DNA from 2 places in the Pseudomonas asgharzadehiana genome. Region 2 is predicted to be linked to the other one. Evidence: predicted binding sites of a transcription regulator. Region 2 holds the regulator's gene; the other holds the start of a gene.
What was found. The regulator FliA, encoded in region 2, starts transcription of late flagellar genes. The targets are predictions, from matches to a motif close to CTAAAGTTTNNNNNNNNNNNGCCGNTAA.
Positions count from the first base shown of each region.

Region 1: motA (flagellar motor stator protein MotA) is a predicted target of FliA. The motif match lies at 1,099-1,126, and genes of this name have one in related genera.

Region 1 is NZ_CP077079.1:790,260-798,075, forward strand. Features, by position in the region: gene KSS96_RS03485 (HDOD domain-containing protein) at 1-1,027, opposite strand, end outside; gene motA (flagellar motor stator protein MotA) at 1,195-2,046, shown strand; gene motB (flagellar motor protein MotB) at 2,050-3,069, shown strand; gene rsgA (small ribosomal subunit biogenesis GTPase RsgA) at 3,121-4,152, opposite strand; gene orn (oligoribonuclease) at 4,262-4,804, shown strand; gene KSS96_RS03510 (trimeric intracellular cation channel family protein) at 4,980-5,597, shown strand; gene queG (tRNA epoxyqueuosine(34) reductase QueG) at 5,594-6,658, opposite strand; gene KSS96_RS03520 (NAD(P)H-hydrate dehydratase) at 6,722-7,582, shown strand; gene tsaE (tRNA (adenosine(37)-N6)-threonylcarbamoyltransferase complex ATPase subunit type 1 TsaE) at 7,570-7,816, shown strand, end outside.
Region 2 is NZ_CP077079.1:4,524,201-4,532,016, forward strand. Features, by position in the region: gene KSS96_RS20395 (chemotaxis protein CheA) at 1-1,677, opposite strand, end outside; gene KSS96_RS20400 (protein phosphatase CheZ) at 1,689-2,477, opposite strand; gene KSS96_RS20405 (chemotaxis response regulator CheY) at 2,496-2,870, opposite strand; gene fliA (RNA polymerase sigma factor FliA) at 3,040-3,780, opposite strand; gene fleN (flagellar synthesis regulator FleN) at 3,777-4,610, opposite strand; gene flhF (flagellar biosynthesis GTPase FlhF) at 4,715-6,031, opposite strand; gene flhA (flagellar biosynthesis protein FlhA) at 6,044-7,816, opposite strand, start outside.

The DNA.
Region 1 (7,816 bases), 2.4 Mb from region 2:
TGGGCGGCGGCGCGGGCAGCAGGCCGCGATGGATCTTCTGTACATGCCACGGCCAGATCAGCGAAAGCGCCGGGTGCCAGAGGTCGGGCATCAGCGTGGTGCGAGCGCTGGTGACGGCTTGTTGATGCGAGTGTTGCTGCACCTCAGCCAGCGGTTGTTGCAGATACAGAGCTGTAAGGTACTGCCAGCGCTGTGTGTGCGGGCAGGTCCAGGATTCTTGCGCGGACATCGCCAAACCGTTGGCCAGCAGCACGGTATTGGCCGGCTGGTTCAGCCAGCGGCGCAGGTTGGGCTCGGCGTCGAGCAACTGCTGATGGCGCAACGGGTCATCTTCACGGGCGATATGCAGCGCCTTGACCAGCAACCGTTGCTCGTTCTTCAGCAGGTTATAACCCTGGGACACCCAGATCGGCAGGTGCCAGGTTTCGGTCAGTGCCAGGCACAGGTCCAGCAGGCGTACGCCGAACAATTGCTGCTCGACCTTGCGTGCCGACTCGCCCTTGTGAATCACGCGCAGCTCCCACTCTTCGAGAAGCTTGGGGTGGGCAACGGCCATCGGCCACAGCGGCGACAGAAACAGCAGGCTGCCCCAGTGAATGTCTTGCCACAACCGTGCCAGGCGGCTGCCGAACAAACCGTTGGCTTGTTGCGATGCATGCTGGCTCACCAGCAACAATTGACGCAATGCAATGGGGATCTCTTGGGCCGGCACCGAGGGCAGGCGCGCCAGCAGTTCTTCGGCGCGCTTGAGGCCCAGGCGGTTGAGCGCCACTTCGAGATTTTCCGCCGGCTCCGTCAGGCTGCCATGGGTATGGCTGTTTGCCTCGCGCATCACGCTGAGTACAAGGGCTGGGCTGTTTTGCATCAGTTCGGCAATATCTCGCAACGAACTGCGGCTGTCGCGGATCGCCTTGCACACCCGGTCGTGGCTGGCCTGGGGAACAGGCAGCGGCACTTCGTCCAGGCACTTGATCCAAGCGGCGAGAGAGAGAGGTCTTACAGATGGGACTGTCGTTTTATTAGCCATGATTGGGGCGCGATCATCACATGCGGTCAACACGCCCGGAGCGGGCCGAACTGGCTTTTCGCCTTAACGGGCTATAGTCTGGCGCAGTTTTGCCGATAAGTAGAACAAGAGTTTTTCAGTTCCCCCAAATATGTCCATGAACCCGACGGCGCAAGTACTCATCTCCTATGGCTAAAATTATCGGCATCATCGTCGTCTTCGCGAGCGTGCTCGGCGGGTACGTCCTGTCCCACGGTAAAATTGCGGCACTGATCCAGCCTTTCGAGGTGATGATTATCGGTGGTGCGGCACTGGGCGCTTTCCTGCAGGCCAACCCCGGCTACATGACCATGCACGTGATCAAGAAGTCATTGGCCATGTTTGGTTCGCGCTTTACCCACACCTTCTACCTGGAAGTGCTGGGGCTGGTGTACGAGATCCTCAACAAGAGCCGCCGCGAAGGCATGATGGCCATCGAGGCTGACATCGAGGACGCCGCGGCCAGCCCGATTTTCGCCAAGTATCCGGCCGTGCTCAAAGACGAGCGCATGACCGCTTATATCTGTGATTACCTGCGCATCATGTCCTCCGGCAACATGGCTCCCCATGAGCTTGAAGGCTTGTTCGACATGGAATTGTTCAGCCTTAAAGAGGAGCTGGAGCATCCGTCCCACGCCGTGACCGGCGTCGCAGACGGCATGCCCGGTTTCGGTATCGTCGCGGCGGTACTCGGTATTGTGGTGACCATGGCCTCCCTGGGTGAGGGTGACCAGGCGGCCATCGGCATGCACGTCGGTGCGGCGTTGGTGGGGACCTTCTTCGGTATTCTCGCGGCCTACGGTTTCTTCGGCCCTCTGGCGACCTCCCTGGCCCATGATGCCAAGGAAGAAATCAACCTTTACGAATCGATCAAGGCCAGTCTGGTGGCGTCCGCTTCCGGCATGCCGCCGTCGCTGGCGGTGGAGTTCGGTCGCAAGGTCCTGTACCCGAAGCATCGCCCAAGCTTCGCCGAGCTGGAACAAGCGGTTCGCGGTCGCTAAGCCATGGAAAACAACCAGCCGATAATCATCAAGCGCGTCAAGCGCTTCGCTGCGGGGCACCATGGTGGCGCCTGGAAAATCGCCTTCGCCGACTTTGCGACGGCGATGATGGCGTTCTTCCTGGTGCTGTGGCTGATGTCGACGGCCACGCCCGAACAGAAAATCGCCATTGCCGGCTACTTCAAAGACCCGATTGGCTTTTCGGAAAGCGGCACGCCTTTCGTGATCGATCTGGGCGGCTCGCCGCAATTGGCGCCTGAGCGCACCATCAACCCCGAAGTCAAAACCGAGGCGCCCCAGGAAAAAATCCCGATCGAGCGCGATACCGTCGAGGCCATGGCCGAGCAGGTCGAGCAAGAGCGCCTTGAGTTGCTGTTGCAAGAGTTGCAGAACAAGGTCGAAGAAAACCCGCAGTTGCTGAAATTCAAGGATCAGATTTCGTTCGAAATCACTCCGGAAGGCTTGCGCATCCAGATCACCGACGCCGCCAACCGGCCGATGTTCGACTCCGGCAGCGCACGCTTGAAGCCGTATTTCGAAGACATCCTGCTGGCCATGGCCGACACCATCAAGACGGTGCCGAACAAGATCAGCATCAGCGGTCACACCGACGCCAAGCCGTATGCGGGCCAGGGTGACTTCGGCAACTGGGAGCTATCGGCCAACCGCGCCAACGCCGCACGTCGCGCGTTGGTAGCCGGCAGCTACCCGGACCCGCAAGTCGCGCGCGTGGTGGGTTTTGCATCCTCGCAGCTGTTTGATCACAAGGATCCGTTCAACCCGGCCAACCGGCGCATCGATATCGTCGTGCTGACCAAAAAGGCCCAGCGTGCGATTGAGGGTGATCAGCCCCCACCGCCACAACCGACCCCTGGTGCTGGCGCGCCCGGCGAAGTACCGGCCGACCCGAACGCCATCCCGCCAGGGCAAGAACCCTTGCCGGCGCATGAGCTGCGTCAGAAATTGAATCTGTTTGATGATGGTGGGGTGAAAGACCCTACGGTGCCTGGGACGGGATCCTAGGCTTCACATACAACAAGGCCGCGATAATCGCGGCCTTGTTGTTTCGGCGGTTTAGTAACTGCTCTCCGGCAAGCTCGCAATAATCGACCGATAACTGTTCATTCGCTGCTGCTGCACGCGGCCGTCTTCCAGGGCCTTGAGCAACGCACAACCCGGCTCGCGGTCGTGTTTGCAGTCGCGGAAGCGACAGGTGCCAATCAGGTCGTTGAACTCGATGAAGCCCGCTTCCACATCGCTGCGGCTCACGTGGCCGAGGCCGAATTCACGAATGCCCGGGGAGTCGATCAGTTCGCCGCCGCCGGGGAAGTGGAACAACCGCGCGGTGGTGGTGGTGTGCGTACCTTGGCCGGACAGTTCCGACAGCGGGCCTACACGGGTGTCGACCTCGGGCAGCAAGCTGTTGACCAGCGACGACTTACCCACGCCGGACTGGCCGACAAACACGCTGATGCGTCCGTCCAACTGCTGTTGCAGTTGTTCCATGCCATTGCCGTGATGGGCCGACACTTCCAGCACCGGGTAGCCCAAGGTGCGGTAGACCGCCAGCAGCGCATTCAGCGCAGGGGCGTTCTGTTCGTCGATCAGGTCGAACTTGTTCAGCAACAGCAACGGGCGGATGCCGGCATGTTCGGCGGCTACCAGGTAGCGGTCGATCAGGTTGGCATGAGGCTCGGGCAAGGGGGCGAATACGATCACGATCATGTCGACGTTGGCCGCCACCGGCTTGAGCTGGCCGCGGCTGTCGGGCCGGCGCAGTTCGGTGGTGCGTGGCAACTGGGCGACGATCACGCCGATGCCCTGGTTGCCGGCGCGCCATACCACTTTGTCGCCGGTCACCAGCGCCGGCAGGTTGGCGCGCAGGTGGCAACGGGAGACTGAGCCCGCGAGTTCGCCTTCCAGCGCCTCGACTTCGACCTGCACACCGAAGTGCGCGATTACCAGGCCCGTTTGCTCGGGGCCCAGGTCGCCGCCTTCAAGCGCTTCTACGGCGGAGGATTCACGTTTGGCGGCGCGCGCGGCGCGTTCACCTTGAATCTTTTCGATGCGCCAGTTTTGGCGGCGGTTGAGCTGGCGTTTGGCCATTGGTGTTCCGTGTCGATAATGCAAAGGTTTGGGTAAAACGGTCGCGAGTCTAGCACGGCCCCGCCTGCTAAACTGCGCAGCTACGCCAAGGTGCCAAGAGAATCAAGCCATGCAAAACCCACAGAACCTGATTTGGATCGATCTGGAAATGACCGGTCTGAACCCCGACACCGACGTCATCATCGAGATGGCCACCATTGTCACCGACAGCAACCTCAACACCTTGGCCGAAGGTCCGGTGATCGCCATCCACCACAGCGACGCCGTGCTGGCCACCATGGACGAGTGGAACACCCGCACCCACGGCAACTCCGGCCTGACTCAGCGTGTGCGCGACAGCCGCGTCAGCATGGCCGAAGCCGAAGCCCAGACCATCGCCTTCCTGGAAAAATGGGTGCCCAAGGGCAAATCGCCGATCTGTGGCAACAGCATCTGCCAGGACCGTCGCTTCCTTTATACGCACATGAAAGGGCTCGAAAGCTACTTCCACTACCGCAACCTGGATGTCTCGACGCTCAAAGAGCTGGCCGCACGCTGGGCGCCGGAGGTCAAAGACAGCTTCCATAAAGGCAGTACTCACCTGGCGCTGGATGATATTCGCGAGTCGATCGCCGAGCTGCAGCATTACCGCAAGCATTTCATCAAGGCCTGAAGCTGTAGCGACTGAGCTGACGCCATCGTAGGCAAGCCCACACATTTTGATTTGTGAACACATTTCAAATGTGGGGGCTTGCTCCCGATGGCCGGCGACGCGGTTTATCGCCAAGTGCCCCCTTTTGGTGCCCTCGGCAAATGATTAGACTGCCGGCCTCTCTGCCAGGATCACCATCATGCTGCTGATGCTCTACCTCATTGCCATCACCGCCGAAGCCATGACCGGCGCCCTCTCTGCGGGGCGCCGTGGCATGGACTGGTTCGGCGTGGTGCTGATCGCCTGTGTGACGGCGTTGGGGGGCGGTTCGGTGCGCGACGTGTTACTGGGGCACTACCCGCTGACGTGGGTCAAGCACCCCGAATACCTGGTGCTGACCTCGGTTGCGGCGCTGGTGACGATCTTTGCCGCGCCGCTGATGCGCCACCTGCGCTCGCTGTTTCTCGCGCTGGACGCCGTCGGCCTGGTGGCCTTCACCCTGATCGGCTGCATGACTGCCCTGGAAATGGGCCACGGCATGCTGGTGGCGTCGGTCAGCGGCGTGATTACCGGGGTTTTCGGCGGCATCCTGAGGGATATCTTCTGTAACGACATTCCGCTGATTTTCCGTCGTGAGCTGTATGCCAGCGTGTCGTTCCTTGCCGCCTGGTTCTATTTGCTGTGTCTTTATCTGGAGTTGCCCAGCGAGCAAGCGATTCTGCTGACGTTGTTCAGCGGCTTTCTATTGCGCCTGCTGGCGATCCGTTTTCACTGGGAAATGCCCAAGTTTGTCTACAACGACGACGTGCACTAGCGCGTGGCGTGCTGGTTCAGCGCCCACTCCACGTGTTCGCGTACCAGCTCGGACGGGTAATCCCGGCGCGCCTTCAAGGCCTCGATCACCGGAATACTCGATGGCGCATTGCCCAAACCCACCGCGAGGTTACGCAGCCAGCGCTCGTAACCGGCACGGCGCAAAGGTGAGCCTTCGGTGCTGCTGAGGAATTTATCCTCGTCCCACATGAACAGCTCGGCCAGTTCTGCGTTATCCAGGTTGTGTCGCGGCTGGAAATCGCCTTCGGCGGTGGACCGGGCGAAACGATTCCAGGGGCAAACGATCTGACAGTCATCACAGCCGAATACACGGTTGCCGATCAAGGGACGCAGATCCTCCGGGATCGCATGCTTGAGTTCGATGGTCAGGTAGGAAATGCAGCGCCGGGCATCCAGCACGTAGGGGCCGACAAAGGCATTGGTCGGGCAGATGTCCAGGCACGCTGTGCAGCGCCCGCAATGTTCAGTGCTGTGTGGCTCATCGATCGGCAGCGGTAAATCGACAAACAGTTCGCTCAAAAAGAAATAGCTGCCGGCCTTGCGATTGAGCACCAAGGTATTTTTACCGATCCAGCCGAGGCCGGCCTTTTCTGCGATGGCTTTTTCCAGGACGGGCGCGCTATCGACAAAAGCGCGAAAGCCAAACGGGCCGATCTGCGCCTGAATGCGGTCGGCCAGTTGCTGCACGCGCTTGCGGATCAGCTTGTGGTAGTCACGGCCCAGGGCATAGCGCGAGATGTAGGCTTTTTCCGGCTGAGCGAGCAACTGCGCCATTTGGGAGTCGCCTGGCAGATAATCCATGCGCAGCGACACCACGCGCAGGGTGCCCGGTACCAACTCTTCGGGGTGGGAACGTTTGCTGCCATGGGCGCCCATGTAGTCCATTTCGCCGTGGTAGCCCGCGTCGAGCCAGCGTTGCAGGTGCTGTTCATGCTCGGCCAGGTCCAGCCCGCTGATGCCGACTTGTTGAAAGCCCAGCTCGCGACCCCAGTCTTTGATCGATTGGGCGAGGGCGGGCAGATCGGAGGTAATAGCAGGCATGAGACACGGGAAACCACAAGTTAGATGCGTATAATTCTGCCAGACATCGGAGCTTGAAGACGCATGCCTCAGACAAAACACCCAATAACCGACGTTCAGCTCCTGTTGCACGGGAATTTGCCGCAACTGGCTGCGCGTTCTCCGGACGCCCATAAAGGCCGGTTCGGCCACCTGTTGGTGATCGGCGGCGACCGTGGCCTCGGCGGCGCAGCGTTGCTGAGTGCCGAAAGCGCTTTGCGCAGTGGCGCGGGCATGGTGTCGCTGGCCACCCGCGTTGAGCACGTGCCCGCCGCGCTGGCGCGCTTGCCGGAACTCATGGCCGTGGGCGTAAGTTCTGCCAATCAACTGATGGGCCTGCTGGAAAAAATCTCGGTCATCGTCATCGGCCCCGGCTTGGGCGCAGCCTCGTGGGGTAGCAGCCTGTTGTCGGTCGCCGCCAATGCGCGCCAGCCGCAAGTGTGGGACGCGGACGCCTTGAATCAGTTGGCCACGGGTAGCGTCAACCTTCCGGCCAATTGCGTGATCACACCGCATCCGGGGGAAGCTGCGCGCCTGCTGGGCATTTCGACAGCAGAGGTTCAGGCCGACCGGCTTAAGGTGGCGCGCGCGTTGAGCCAGACATTTAATGCCGTCGCTGTCCTCAAGGGTGCTGGCAGTTTGATTGCCAGCCCGGATGGGCGTGTTTCCCGCTGTGATCAGGGCCACCCGGCAATGGCCACGGCGGGCCTGGGCGATGTGTTGGCCGGCCTGGTGGGGGCATTGCTGGCCCAGGGCATGCCGGCTTATGAAGCAAGTTGCCTGGCTGTGTGGTTGCACGCCACTGCAGGGCAGCGCCAAGGCACCTTGGGTCGCGGCTTGGCAGCCAGCGATCTCATACCTGCCATTCGTCAATTGCTGGAGGAGCAGTCGCCGTGCCTGAAGTAATTCTTTTCCTGGCCGATGAAGACGCCATGGTCGCGTTGGGTCATCGTATTGCCCAGCTCACACGTGGGGCGGGGTTGATCTTCCTCGAAGGCGACCTGGGGGCGGGCAAGACCACGTTATCCCGCGGGATTATTCGCGGGCTGGGCCATGCGGGCGCGGTAAAAAGCCCGACGTTTACCTTGGTCGAACCCTATGAGATCGGCGACCTGCGCGCCTTTCACTTCGACCTCTATC
Region 2 (7,816 bases):
CTCGGTCTTGGTCGAGAAGCCAGGGGCGAAGATAAGGTTGTAGCACTCGGTGTCGGTCAGGCGGTCGGCGGCGTCCTTGTCCATCACGCCACGCTTGACCGCGATATTGCGCAGGATGGTCGGGTCCATGCCCTTGCCGTCATCGGTGATCGACAGCAGGATGTGGTCGCCTTCCTGCTCCGCCGCCAGGATGACTTTGCCGCCACGAGACTTGCCCGAGGCTTCGCGTTCTTCCGGGGTTTCGACGCCGTGGTCGACCGCGTTGCGCACCAAGTGAACCAGCGGGTCGGCCAGGGCCTCGACAAGGTTTTTGTCGAGGTCGGTTTCTTCACCCACCAGTTCCAGGTTGATCTCTTTCTTCAGTTGGCGCGCCAAGTCACGCACCAGGCGCGGGAAGCGGCCGAAGACTTTCTTGATCGGCTGCATCCGCGTTTTCATCACGGCGGTTTGCAGGTCGGCGGTCACCACGTCGAGGTTCGACACGGCCTTTTGCATGGCTTCATCGCCACTGCTCAGGCCCAGGCGCACCAGGCGGTTACGTACCAGCACCAGCTCGCCGACCATGTTCATGATGTCGTCCAGCCGCGCGGTGTCCACGCGCACGGTGGTTTCGGCTTCACTGGCGGGTTTGTCCGCAGGCGGCGCCGCGGCGGCGGCACGCGCTGGGGCCGCAGCCGGCGCCGCCGCTGGGGCAGGTGCCGGTTTGGCGGCTGGAGCGGCTGGAGCGGCAGCTTTGGCGGGTGCAGCCGCTTTGGCGGCAACCGGTGCTGCCGTAGCGGCGGCAGGTGCAACCTCGCTGAACTTGCCCTTGCCGTGCAAATCGTCAAGCAGGGCTTCGAATTCGTTATCCGTGATCAGGCCATCAGCGGCAGGCTGCGCAGGGGCGGCAGGCGCAGCGGCGGTGGCGGCGACTGCCGGCAAGGCGTCGGCCGCAAAGGTGCCTTTGCCGTGCAGTTGGTCGAGCAACGCTTCGAATTCGTCGTCGGTGATGTCGGTGCTGACCGGCCCGCCCGCTGCGGCAGGTGCAGGAGCGGCAGCGGCAGGCGCCACCGCATCAGCGGCGAACTGGCCTTTGCCATGCAACTGGTCGAGCAGCGATTCGAATTCTGCGTCGGTAATGTCTTCGCTGGTCGGCGCCGCTGCCGGTGCTTCGGCGGCCGGGGCTTCGGCTTCGGCCTTGACGGCACTGAGGGAGTTGAGCAGTTGTTCGAACTCAGTGTCCGTGACATCCGCTTCAGGCTCCGCCACAGGCTCCGGCGCCGCTTCAACCACCGGCGCGCAAGTGTCCGCAGGCTCTGCATAGCGCGCCAGGGCCGCCAACAGTTCCGGCGTGGCCGCCGTGATCGGGGCACGTTCACGCACTTGGCTGAACATGCCGTTGACCGCATCCAGTGCTTCGAGAATCACGTCCATCAACTCCGAATCAACGTGACGCTCACCCTTGCGCAGGATGTCGAACACGTTCTCGGCGATGTGGCAGCACTCCACCAGCTCATGGAGCTGGAGGAAGCCGGCGCCCCCTTTTACAGTGTGAAAACCGCGAAAAATTGCATTGAGCAGGTTCGCATCATCCGGGCGGCTTTCCAGCTCGACCAGTTGCTCGGACAGTTGCTCTAAAATTTCGCCGGCCTCTACAAGGAAATCCTGAAGGATCTCTTCATCGGCGCCGAAGCTCATGTGGGTGCTCCTTAGAAGCCTAAACTGGATAACAGGTCATCTACGTCATCCTGACCTGACACAACGTCTTCACGTTTATCGGCATGAATCTGCGGACCTTCACCCTTGGCGAGATGTTTTTGTGGATCTTTTTCCGAGAGGATCGCTTCGCGGTCATGTTCAATGCCGGCAAAACGGTCAACCTGGCCTGCCATAAGCACCAATTTGAGCAAGTTGCTTTCCACTTCGGTGACCAACTGGGTCACACGCTTGATCACCTGACCGGTGAGGTCCTGGTAATCCTGGGCCAGCAAAATATCGTTGAGGTTGCTGGAAACCGTGCGGTTTTCCTGCTCGCTGCGCGACAAGAAGCCTTCAACCCGACGTGCCAGCTCACGAAACTCCTCAGCCCCGACTTCCCGGCGCATGAAGCGGCCCCAATCGGCGCTCAGGGCCTGGGCTTCAGTGGCCATGCCGTTGACCAGGGGCGTGGCGTTCTCCACCAGGTCCATGGTGCGGTTGGCCGCCGCCTCAGTCAGCCTGACCACATAGGACAGGCGTTCGGTGGCATCGGTGATCTGTGAGATTTCTTCGGCCTGGGGCATGTGCGGGTCAATCTGGAAATTGACAATCGCACTGTGCAGCTCGCGTGTGAGCTTGCCCACTTCCTGATACAGGCCGCGGTCACGGGTCTGGTTGAGCTCATGGATCAACTGCACCGCGTCGCCGAACTGGCCTTTTTCAAGGCTGTCGACCAACTGGTGAGCATGTTTTTTCAGGGTCGACTCAAAGTCTCCCTGTGACGTTTCGTTATGCTCCATAGCTCCCCCGCGATGGCATCAGCCGTGGATGCGTTCGAAGATTTTTTCGATCTTCTCTTTCAAGGCCAGTGCAGTGAATGGCTTGACCACGTAACCGTTAACACCCGCCTGGGCAGCTTCGATGATCTGCTCACGCTTGGCTTCGGCGGTGACCATCAGCACGGGAAGGCTGCGCAGCTTTTCGTCGGCCCGCACATGACGCAGCAAGTCGATACCGGTCATGCCCGGCATGTTCCAGTCGGTTACCAGAAAGTCGATGCTCCCGCTGTTGAGGATCGGAATCGCCGTAAGGCCATCATCCGCCTCGACCGTGTTTGTGAACCCAAGGTCACGCAACAGGTTTTTTATGATCCGCCGCATCGTTGAGAAGTCATCAACGATGAGGATTTTCATGTTCTTGTCCAATTCGACCTCCAAGCAGTCTTAAACGCGCCCAGCACCTGGACGCGTCATTTCAATCAACAGGCATTACACAAAAAGGACTGCCGGGGGCACCACGGGCCGAACCCGCGAAGATCCATCACCTTCGCGGTATCGCTTTGCAGTGTCCCCACACTGCCTGTCAGCGCGCTCGCCACTCTCCCAAACGCCCCCGCAAGCGAGCGGCGCACTGGCTGTGTAACTGGCTGACTCGCGATTCGCTGACCCCCAGGACCTCACCGATTTCCTTGAGGTTCAGCTCTTCGTCGTAGTACAGCGCCAATACCAGTCGCTCACGCTCAGGCAAATTGGCAATCGCGTCCGCCAACGCACCCTGAAAGCGTTCATCTTCCAGGTCTCGCGCCGGCTCCATATGAGTACTCGCGCCGTCCTCGTGCAGCCCTTCGTGTTCACCGTCCTGCAACAGGTCGTCGAAACTGAACAGGCGGCTGCCCAAGGTGTCGTTCAAAATCCCGTAATAATCGTCGAGACTCAATTGGAGTTCGGCCGCAACTTCGTGATCTTTAGCGTCGCGACCGGTTTTTGCTTCAATTGCGCGAATTGCGTCACTGACCATGCGCGTATTGCGGTGTACCGAACGAGGCGCCCAATCACCCTTGCGCACTTCATCGAGCATGGCGCCCCGGATACGGATACCCGCATACGTCTCGAAACTCGCGCCTTTGGTGGCATCGTATTTGGTTGACACTTCGAGCAGGCCAATCATGCCGGCCTGGATCAGGTCTTCTACCTGGACGCTGGCGGGCAGGCGTGCCAGCAGGTGATAGGCGATGCGCTTGACCAGCGGCGCATAACGCTCGATCAACTCGCCCTGACTGTCACGGGCGGACTTCTTGTAGGCGTTATAGCCGTTCGCTGTCATAGCACGGGTCCTGCGCTCGTCTGATGTACCAATCGCTCGACGAAAAACTCCAGATGCCCCCGTGGGTTGGCGGGCAACGGCCAAGTATCGACCTTTTGGGCAATAGCCTTGAACGCCAATGCGCATTTGGAACGAGGGAACGCTTCGTAGACCGCACGCTGCTTTTGCACAGCCTTGCGCACACACTCGTCGTAGGGAACTGCACCGACGTATTGTAAGGCGACATCGAGGAAGCGATCCGTGACCTTGGTCAACTTGGCGAACAGGTTGCGCCCTTCCTGCGGGCTCTGGGCCATGTTGGCCAGTACGCGGAAGCGGTTCATGCCGTAGTCACGGTTAAGTAATTTGATCAGGGCGTAGGCGTCGGTGATCGAGGTGGGTTCATCGCAGACCACCAGCAACACTTCCTGCGCCGCGCGCACGAAGCTGACCACGGATTCGCCGATCCCGGCGGCGGTGTCGATCACCAGCACGTCGAGGTTGTCGCCGATATCGCTGAATGCCTGGATAAGGCCGGCATGCTGCGCCGGGCTCAGGTGCACCATGCTCTGGGTGCCGGAGGCGGCCGGCACGATGCGGATCCCGCCAGGGCCTTGAAGCAGCACATCGCGCAGCTCACAGCGCCCCTCGATCACATCGGCAAGCGTGTGTTTGGGCGTCAACCCCAGCAGAACGTCGACGTTCGCCAGTCCCAGGTCAGCATCCAGCAGCATGACGCGACGGCCAAGTTCTGCCAGGGCCAGGGACAAATTCACTGACACGTTAGTTTTTCCGACGCCACCTTTGCCGCCGGTCACCGCGATCACCTGTACGGGATGCATGCTGCCCATTTTATTTCTTTACCTTGTCTTGCTTAGACGCAGGCTACATGGCTTGGCCGCGTGAATCGCTTGCAGACCATCGATGTAGATACTTTTCACGGTGTTCATCTGACTCAACCGACCCGTTTTGCCGGGTTGTGATAGAGATCGGCGAACATGTCGGCCATCGCTTCCTCGCTAGGCTCGTCTTGCATTTGTACGCTGACGGCGCGGCTGACCAACTGATGACGGCGCGGCAGATGCAGATCATCCGGGATCCGCGGCCCATCGGTCAGGTAAGCCACCGGCAGTTCGTGGCTGATAGCCAGGCTCAGCACTTCACCCAGGCTGGCGGTTTCATCCAGTTTAGTCAGGATGCAACCGGCCAGCCCGCAGCGTTTGTAGCTGTGATACGCAGCGGTAAGAACCTGTTTCTGGCTGGTGGTTGCAAGCACCAGGTAATTTTTTGACTTGATGCCACGCCCGGCCAGGCTTTCGAGCTGCATACGCAACGCCGGGTCGCTGGCTTGCAGGCCGGCGGTGTCGATCAGCACCACGCGCTTGCGCAGCAGCGGGTCGAGGGCATTGGCCAGGGATTGACCGGGGTCGACATGGGTAACCGGCACATTGAGGATGCGGCCCAGGGTCTTGAGCTGTTCCTGGGCGCCGATACGGTAGCTGTCCATGCTCACCAGCGCGATATTCTGGGCGCCGTACTTAAGCACATAACGGGCGGCAAGCTTGGCCAGCGTGGTGGTCTTGCCCATGCCGGCCGGGCCGACCATGGCGATCACTCCGCCCTCTTCCAAGGGTTCGATCTGTGGCGTGGTGATCATCCGCGCCAAGTGGGCCAGCAACATGCGCCAGGCCTGGCGAGGCTCTTCGATTTCGTGGGTCAGCGCCAACAGGTCGCGGGACAACGGGCCGGACAGGCCGATGCGTTGCAGGCGACGCCACAAGTTGGCCTGTTGCGGTTTGCTGCCTTGCAGTTGGGTCCAGGCCAGCGAGCCGAGCTGCACTTCGAGCAACTCGCGCAGGCCATTGAGTTCAAAGCGCATCGAGTCGAACGCGCGCTGGTCGACTGCGGCGGCCGGGGCGGGCGCGGCAGGACGCGGCGGTTCGATGAAAGTGGGCTCGACCAACGGCTCGGCAGCCGTCAGCGGCAGGCCGGCGAACAACTGGCGATTGGTGGTGGCATCGCTGTCGCCGCGCATGCTCAGTTCGGCCTGGGCCGAGACGATGCGCGAGGCAGTCTTGCGCAGCTCGTCTTCAAGCTCCATGTTCGGCACGCGCGGCGCCAGGGCCTGGGGGGTGTAATCCAGGGCAGCCGTCAGCTCGACACCGCCGGCAATACGACGGTTACCGATAATCGCGGCGTCGGCGCCCAGCTCATCACGGACCAGTTTCATGGCCTGACGCATATCGGCGGCGAAAAAACGCTTCACTTGCATAACCCACTACCCTCAGCCGTTGGGCCCTACTGTCGCGACGATAGTCACTTGCTTGTTGTCAGGAATTTCCTGATAAGCCAAAACGTGCAAATTCGGTACTGCCAGGCGCCCGAACCGCGACAACATTGCCCGGACCGGGCCTGCCACCAGCAGAATCACCGGTTGGCCCTGCATTTCCTGGCGCTGCGCGGCGTCGATCAACGAACGCTGCAGTTTTTCAGCCATGCTTGGCTCCAACAGAACGCCCTCTTCCTGGCCTTGTCCTGCCTTCTGAATACTATTGAGCAATATTTGTTCCAACCTTGGTTCCAAGGTGATCACAGGCAGCTCAGAGTCAAGCCCTACAATGCTTTGCACGATTGCACGCGACAATCCGACACGCACCGCCGCCACCAGCGCGGCGGTATCTTGACTCTTGGCGGCATTGTTGGCGATGGCCTCGGCAATGCTGCGAATGTCGCGCACCGGCACCTGTTCGGCCAGCAGCGCCTGCAGCACTTTGAGCAGTTGCGACAGCGACAGCACGCCCGGCACCAGCTCTTCGGCGAGTTTTGGCGAGGCCTTGCCCAGCAAACCCATCAATTGCTGGACTTCTTCGTGACCGATCAACTCGTGGGAGTGCTTGTACAAAATCTGGTTGAGGTGGGTGGCGACCACGGTGCTGGCGTCCACCACGGTATAGCCCAGGGACTGCGCCTGGCTGCGCTGGCTGATTTCGATCCATACCGCCTCCAGGCCAAAAGCCGGATCTTTGGCGGTAATGCCGTTGAGGCTGCCGAACACCTGGCCGGGGTTGATCGCCAGCTCGCGGTCCGGGTAAATCTCGGCTTCGGCCAGGATCACCCCCATCAGCGTCAGGCGGTAGGCACTGGGCGCCAGGTCGAGGTTGTCGCGGATGTGCACGGTGGGCATCAAAAAGCCCAGGTCCTGGGACAACTTCTTGCGCACCCCCTTGATCCGCGCGAGCAATTGGCCGCCCTGGTTGCGGTCCACCAGCGGAATCAGGCGGTAGCCGACTTCCAGGCCGATCATGTCGATGGGCGTCACGTCGTCCCAGCCCAACTCCTTGGTTTCCTGGGCACGGGCCGGGGATGGCAGCAGCTCCTGCTGGCGCGCGACCTCCTGCAGCGCCTGCACTTTGACTGCGTTTTGCTTTTTCCAAAACAGGTAGGCACCGCCGCCGGCCAATGCGGCCATGCTCAGGAACGACACATGAGGCATGCCCGGCACGATACCCATGATCGCCATAATGCCCGCCGCCACGGCCAGGGCCTTGGGCGAGGCGAACATCTGCCGGCTGATCTGCTTGCCCATGTCTTCGGAGCCCGACGCACGGGTCACCATGATTGCAGCGGCTGTTGATAACAACAGTGATGGCAATTGCGCCACTAAACCGTCACCGATGGTCAGCAAGGCGTAGACCTTGCCCGCGTCGCCGAAGGTCATACCGTGCTGGAAGATACCCACGGCAATGCCGCCGATCAGGTTGATGAACAGAATCAGCAGGCCGGCGATGGCGTCACCGCGCACGAATTTGCTGGCGCCGTCCATGGAGCCGTAGAACTCGGCTTCCTGGGCCACTTCCAGGCGGCGCGATTTGGCCTGGTTCTGGTCGATCAGGCCGGCGTTGAGGTCGGCGTCGATGGCCATCTGCTTGCCGGGCATGGCGTCGAGGGTAAACCGCGCGCTCACCTCGGAAATCCGTCCGGCGCCTTTGGTCACCACCACGAAGTTGATGATCATCAGGATCGCGAACACCACGATACCGACCACGTAGTTACCACC